Regions from separate parts of the Nakamurella sp. GG22 genome, predicted to be linked through region 1. Evidence: riboswitches for the same ligand, from Rfam matches in the RefSeq annotation. Region 1 holds a riboswitch; the other holds the start of a gene.
The links. A riboswitch is a leader RNA that binds a small molecule or an ion and turns the genes downstream of it on or off. The one in region 1 is predicted to bind cobalamin.

Region 1 (3,379 bases):
CCTCGACACCCGGGTGGGGGAGCACGGGCAGGCCGTCTCGGGTGGCGAGCGGCAGCGGGTGGCGCTGGCCAGGGCATTCCTGGCCGGACGGCCCGTCCTGCTGGCCGACGAGCCGGCCGCCCACCTGGACCCGGCCACGGCAGACGCCGTCACCCGACTGCTGCTCACCGAAGCCGGGGATCGCAGCGTCGTCCTGGTCAGTCACCGGCCGTCGGATGTCGGCGCGGCGGACGAGGTCGTCGTGCTGGAGGGCGGCCGGCGGGTGCCGGCGACCGCGCGGCGGTCGGGATGACGTTCGCACCGCAGGCCGACCGACGCAGCAGGTGGCATACGGTTCTACTCGATGTAGAATCGTCCGGATTGAGTTGGTTATCCGGTGACGGGAGTGTCGATGGCGGGCCGCGGCGAATTGGAGCGCGCCGTCATCGAAGTGCTCTGGGACGCCGGGGAGCCGATGACGGCGCGAGCGGTGGTGGATCTGCTGCCCGGTCGGGAGCTTGCGGTCACCACCGTGCTGACGGTGCTGTCCCGGCTGGAGACCAAGGGCCTGGTGCGGCGCAGCCGGGACGGCCGGGCGCATTCCTACGAGGCGGTGGCCGACCGTGACGAGCACACCGCGGCGCTCATGCAGCAGGTCCTCGACACCTCTGCGGACCGCGACGCCACGCTCACCCGGTTCGTCGGGGGCGTGTCGGCCGAGGACGTCGAAGCGTTGCGGCGGGCGTTGGACGGCCGGTAGCACGTGATCTCCGGCGAGATCTCCGTGTCGTTGTTCGCAGTGCTCCTCATCGCGGTGGGACTCGTGCTCACCGCCCCGGTCAGCGAGCGGCTGGCCAGGGCCCGATGGCCGCGCCGATCACCGCGGCCTGCCCTGGTGCTCTGGCAGGCGGTCTGTCTGGCCGCCGGATTCTCCGTCGTCGCGGGACTGGTGGTGCTCGCCGTCGAACCGCTCGGCGACTGGCTGCTCGGCGGGGCCTGGAACTGGTTCGCCGCACTGCTGACGGGCTCGCTGGACGTGCCGGCGTGGCGGCTGGTCTGCGGCCTGCTCGCCGCCGTTCTCACGGCCGTGCTGCTGACGGTGCTGCTCCGTACCGCGGTGCTGATCGCCCGCCGGCGGCGCGCCCACCGGCAGGTGCTCGACCTGCTCACCGCCCCGGCGGAGCGACGGAACGGTGCCCGCCGGCTCGTCCGGCCCGCCGATGTCAGGATTCTGGATCACCGCGCCGCCGTCGCCTACACGCTGCCCGGATGGCATTCCAGGGTCGTGCTGTCCGCCGGTCTGGTCGACCTGCTGACCGACGCGGAGTTGGCCGCCGTCATCCAGCACGAACGGGCGCATCTGCGCGCCCGGCACGACCTGCTGGTGCTCCCGTTCCAGGCGTGGGCCATCGCCCTCGGCCGGGTACCCGGCGTCAGGCCGGCCGGTGGGGCGGTGTCCGAACTCACCGAGATGCTGGCCGACGACGTGGCGGCGAGCCGAACCTCCTGTGCGGCACTGGCTTCGGCGCTGGCGAAGGTCGCACTGTCGGGGCCGCCGCCGTTCGTGCCGCCCGACCGACTGGCCGACTCGCCGGCCATTGCCGGCACCGCCGTCGCCGACCGGGTCCGCCGGTTGCTGGACCCCCGTCCGCTGGCGCGCTGGCAGATCGCCCTGGTCTACCTCGCGTCCCTGGCGCTGCTGGCCATCCCGGCCAGCGTGCTGCTGCTGCACTGGAGCTGAACCCGACATCCGGCTCCGTGTGATCCCTGTACGCCGCAACAACGGATCGCCGTTCCTGGAGTAGCCTTCTCGCGGCTGATGGTCCGCAGAATCCTTCACCCTCACCGCATCGGCGGCGGTGGTGACGGGGCCGGTGGGACAACAGGGAACCCGGTGTGAATCCGGGACTGCCCCGCAGCGGTGATCGGGAACGACCGCCATCACCCCACCCCCGTGGGGTACAGCACTGGACGACAGCGTCCGGGAAGCGATGGCCAGTAGGAAGTCCGGCACGGTCGTTCCTCGATCGCGCCGGCAGCGCCCGGGAGTCCGAAGACCTGCCATCGGTACGTGGACCGCCGGTCCACGTCGTTCGGGACCGCGAGGGACGGTCGCGCGCGATCGGGCCACCCCGTGGTCCGTGCCGCTGGCTCCGAACCCGCCACCGCTCGGCCTGTCCAGGAGCCTTCTGTGCCTCCCCTCCACCCTGCCTCCAGGGTTGACCCCGACCACCCTCGCCACGATCACCCCCGCCACGACCCGACCCGGCCGCGTTCCAATGCGCGCACGGTGCGCCGCCGGGCGACCTCCCTGATCGGCGTCGTCGCCGCGGTGACGCTGCTCGCCGCCTGCAGTTCGTCCGAATCGTCCTCCAGCACGCCGACCTCGGCGGCGGCAACCGCCGAGAGCGGCAGTGCCGCAAGTGTTTCCGCCAGCGCCAGTGCCACCGGCTCCGCCGCCGCGACCTTCGACGACAAAGGCTGCATCACCGACTACACCGAGGGCGTCGACTACTTCCCGGCCAAGTCGCAGGTCGAGTACGCCACCAACTTCACCATCGAGTACGAGGACTCGTACCAGGTGTTGACGGTCAAGGAACCGACCCAGGGCGGGTCGGCGGAGTCCTACGTCCTGGTCCGTTGCGGAGCGCCGAAGCCGGAGCTGACCGGGGAACTGGCCGAGGCCACCGTCGTCACCACCCCCGTCACGTCGCTGTACTCGGGTTCCACCTCGCACCTGGGCAGCCTGGTCGCGCTCGACCAGCTCGACGCGTTGACCGGCGTGGGGTCGAAGGCCTTCATCTCCGAGAAGGAGGTCCTCGACCGGGTTGCCGAGCCGGGTGTCGTCGAGTACTCGGCGGCCGGCACCGTCGACGCCGAGGCGGTCGTCAAGGGCAAGCCCCAGGCCGTCATCACGGCGGGCACCGACGACCCGGCGTATGCGGTGATCAAGGCCGCCGGGATCCCGGTCCTGGCGAACGCCGAGTGGCTGGAGAACGACCCCCTCGGCCGGGCGGAGTGGGTGAAGTACTTCGCCGCCCTGACCGGGACAGAGGCCGCAGCGGCGTCCTTCTTCGACGGCGTCAGCACCGACTATGAGGCGCTCGCCGAAAAGATGAAGGACGCCACCGACGTCGCCGTGGTCCCCGGCCAGCCCTACCAGGGCACCTGGTTCGTCCCGGGCGGAAAGTCGTTCAACGCCAGGCTGATCGCCGACGCGGGTGGCACGACCGCATGGGCGGCCGACACCACGACGGGTTCGATCAGCACCGACGTCGAGACCGTCTTCGCCAAGGCGGGAACGGCGCCGGCGTGGCTGGCCAGCACCACCTGGACCACCAAGGCCGAGGCGCTGGCCGAGGAACCGCGGTTCGCCGAGTTCGAGGCGTTCAAGACCGGC
Region 2 (3,379 bases), on a different contig from region 1:
CGCATGGGGACAACCGGAGCAGCGGCCGCGAAGCGACATGTGGAGGGAGGCGGCTAAAGTCAAACCCCCGCGCGGCAAGACCCTTCGCACAGACGGATCCGGTCACCGTAGAGAAATCCCTACCGCAACGCGACCACCGCAGGCAGGCTTACTGCGACGGCGGCGTCGGGAATCGTTGCAGTGGGGTGCGATCGCCCACCGACCAACGATGACCGAATGGATCGGTAAAGCCACCCTGACGATGGAGTCCCCACGGCATGACGTGCGCGCTGACCGCTTTCACGTCGGTCGCGCCGGCGGCTGCAGCCCGTTGGATCAGTTCATTCGGTTCATCGACGAACACCTCGATCCGGGTCGTCGTCAATCCGACGGCTGTCGGGCCCTGCTCTTGATCTTTGCCGTGCACGGCTTCGTGGACGAAGAACGGGGCTCCACCGAGGTCGAGCCCAGCAACGCCGCCGAGGTCCCACAACGGGACGGCACCAAGCGCCGACGTGTACCAACTCACCGCTGCGTCAGCGTCGGACACGATCAACATCACCGAGATGCTGGGGCGCGAGGAGGCGCTGCTCATGGTCATCGAGGATGGCACCGGTTGCCGGTGCCCGCGAGTTGGTCCCCGGCCCGGGCCGGATAGCGGCTCAGCGACAGCGAGAACGGCTGGCGCGAAGCGATGTGGAACCGCTCTGATTAGCGGACGCCGGCTGTCCTGAACTGATGGCACCGTGACTGGCATGAACATCACCCTGTTGCAGCCGGCCGGGCTCGTCCGAAGCCCGGCGTTCAGTCATGTCGCCGTCGTACCAGCGGGCGCCGCCTCCATCTACGTCGGCGGCCAGAACGGTGTGGACACCACCGGCTCGGTCGTCTCGAGCGATGTCGCCGATCAGTCGGTCCGGGCGATCGACAACGTGACCGTCGCGCTGGAAGCGGTTGGCGCCACGCTCGCCGACGTCGTGCAGTGGACGGTGCTGATTGATGCGGACGCCGACCTCGGCGCCGCATACGGCGCGATCGCACCGCGATTGGCCGGGGCCGGCGCGCCGCCGTTGGTGACCGCCGCGCGAGTCGTGGGCCTCGGCGTTCCGGGCGCGCTGATCGAGGTGAGCGCTATCGCAGCCCTGGTTCCGGACTGAGGCACAGAACACGCCGCGACACGACATGTTGGGGTCCCCAGCCAGCACCGCCCCGACATGTACGGTTCTGGCGTCGAAGGTTCCGCCCGGGATTCTGAATCCCGGGCGGAGGCAAGAGGGAACCCGGTGCGAACCCGGGACTGCCCCGCAGCGGTGAGTGGGAACGAAAGCCGTCATCAAGCACTGGACGCCCAGGTGTCCGGGAAGCGACGGTCGGTAGGTGATCGGCATCCGTGCCGGTCGTGCCCGCGAGTCCGAAGACCTGCCTTCGATGCGCGTGCCGTCGGCACGCGGCGTCGGTGTGCCCCGTGGGAGGGTCGCTGCGGAATCGGGCTCGCCGCCGTCGGCGTCGGGCCGGTCCGTTCCTCCCCGGTCGCGCCGGCTTCAGTCGGCTCGCGAGGAGAGAGCAATGACCCAGACACTGCCCGGAACAGCTCTGTCGGAACCCGTTACCGCCCATGGAATGCGGGTGGCCCGCCGCAACGGCAGCGTCGCCGATTTCGATGCCGGCCGCATCGCCGTGGCCATCACCAAGGCGTTTCTGGCCGTTCAGGGGGAATCCGCCGGCCGGTCGTCCCGGCTGCGCGCGGAAGTCACCGAGATGACGGACGCGGTCACCACCACCCTGCTCCGCCGGTACGGCGATTCCGGTCGGCCGGTGGACCTCGAAGAGGTACAGGATCAGGTCGAACTGGCGCTGATGCGCGGCGGCCACGCGCCGGTGGCCCGTGCCTACATCCTCTACCGGGAGGAGCACCGGAAGGCCCGCGCGGACCGCCAGGACGGCACGACAAGTGCTGTCGCCCAAACGATCACGGTTGTCGCGTCGGACGACACCCGGGCGCCGCTGGACGAGGCGAGGCTCCGGCGCATCATCGCGGAGGCGTGCGCGGATCTGCCGGAGGTGGACGAGGCCGCCGTCCTGGCAGGCACCAGAACGGCCCTTTACGACGGCATCTCGACCAAGGAACTCGGCCTCGCCCCGATCATGGCCGCGCGGGCACTGGTGGAAACCGAACCCGGCTACTCCCAGGTCGCTGCCCGCCTGCTGGCCGACACTCTCCGGCAGGAGGCGCTGGCCCACCTGACCGGGCAACCGGAAACCCCGACCGCCGCTGAGATGACCGACCTCTACCCGGGCTACTTCGCCCGGTACATCAGCCACGGAATCAAACTCGGACAACTGGATCCGGTCCTCGCCGAATTCGATCTGCACCGGATCGGAGCCGCACTCGACGCACAGCGGGACAACCAGTTCACCTTCCTGGGACTGCAGACGTTGTACGACCGGTACTTCCTGCACGATCACGGCACCCGGTACGAATTGCCGCAGGCCTTCTTCATGCGCGTGGCCATGGGTCTCGCGGTACGGGAGATCGACCGGGAGGGCCGGGCGATCGAGTTCTACCGGCTGCTCTCAAGCTTCGACTTCATGTGCTCCACACCCACCCTGTTCAACGCCGGCACCGCCCGTCCGCAGCTGTCCTCCTGCTTCCTCACCACCGTCGACGACGACCTGGACAGCATCTTCTCGTCCATCAAGGACAACGCCCTGCTGGCCAAGTACTCCGGCGGCCTGGGCAACGACTGGACACCGGTACGCGGGATCGGTGCACACATCAAGGGCACCAACGGGCTTTCGTCCGGGGTGGTGCCGTTCCTCAAGATCGCGAACGACACCGCGGTCGCGGTGAACCAGGGCGGCAAGCGGAAGGGCGCGGTCTGCGCCTACCTGGAGACCTGGCACGCCGACATCGAGGAATTCCTCGATCTGCGGAAGAACACCGGCGACGACCGGCGGCGCACCCACGACATGAACACCGCGCACTGGGTGCCCGACGAGTTCATGCGCCGGGTCCGCGCGGGTGGAACCTGGACGTTATTCTCCCCCGACGAGGTCCCGGACCTGCACGACCTGTACGGCAACGCCTTCGCCGAGCGGTACGCGCAGTACGAGGCCGCTGCAGATCGCGGCGAGATCCGGGTGCATCGCCGGGTCGACGCCGTCCAGCTGTGGCGGCGCATGCTGACCACGCTGTTCGAGACCGGGCACCCGTGGATCACGTTCAAGGACGCCTGCAATCTGCGCTCGCCGCAGCAGCACGTCGGCGTCGTGCATTCGTCGAACCTGTGCACCGAGATCACCCTGAACACCAGGGCCGGCGCCGACGCGGAGACCGCGGTGTGCAACCTGGGATCGGTGAACCTGGCCGCGCACGTCACCCGCGACGGACTCGACACCG

Region 2: another riboswitch for cobalamin. It lies ahead of ACVBEQ_RS25285 (ribonucleoside-diphosphate reductase subunit alpha); the one in region 1 lies ahead of ACVBEQ_RS18980 (ABC transporter substrate-binding protein).

What each region holds. Positions count from the first base shown of each region.
Region 1 is NZ_JBRIIO020000020.1:36,312-39,690, reverse strand. It holds gene cydC (thiol reductant ABC exporter subunit CydC) at 1-292, shown strand, start outside; gene ACVBEQ_RS18990 (BlaI/MecI/CopY family transcriptional regulator) at 392-739, shown strand; gene ACVBEQ_RS18985 (M56 family metallopeptidase) at 764-1,720, shown strand; cobalamin riboswitch at 1,823-2,059, shown strand; gene ACVBEQ_RS18980 (ABC transporter substrate-binding protein) at 2,270-3,379, shown strand, end outside.
Region 2 is NZ_JBRIIO020000040.1:36,560-39,938, reverse strand. It holds gene ACVBEQ_RS25295 (VOC family protein) at 149-574, opposite strand; gene ACVBEQ_RS25290 (RidA family protein) at 735-1,136, shown strand; cobalamin riboswitch at 1,197-1,420, shown strand; gene ACVBEQ_RS25285 (ribonucleoside-diphosphate reductase subunit alpha) at 1,546-3,379, shown strand, end outside.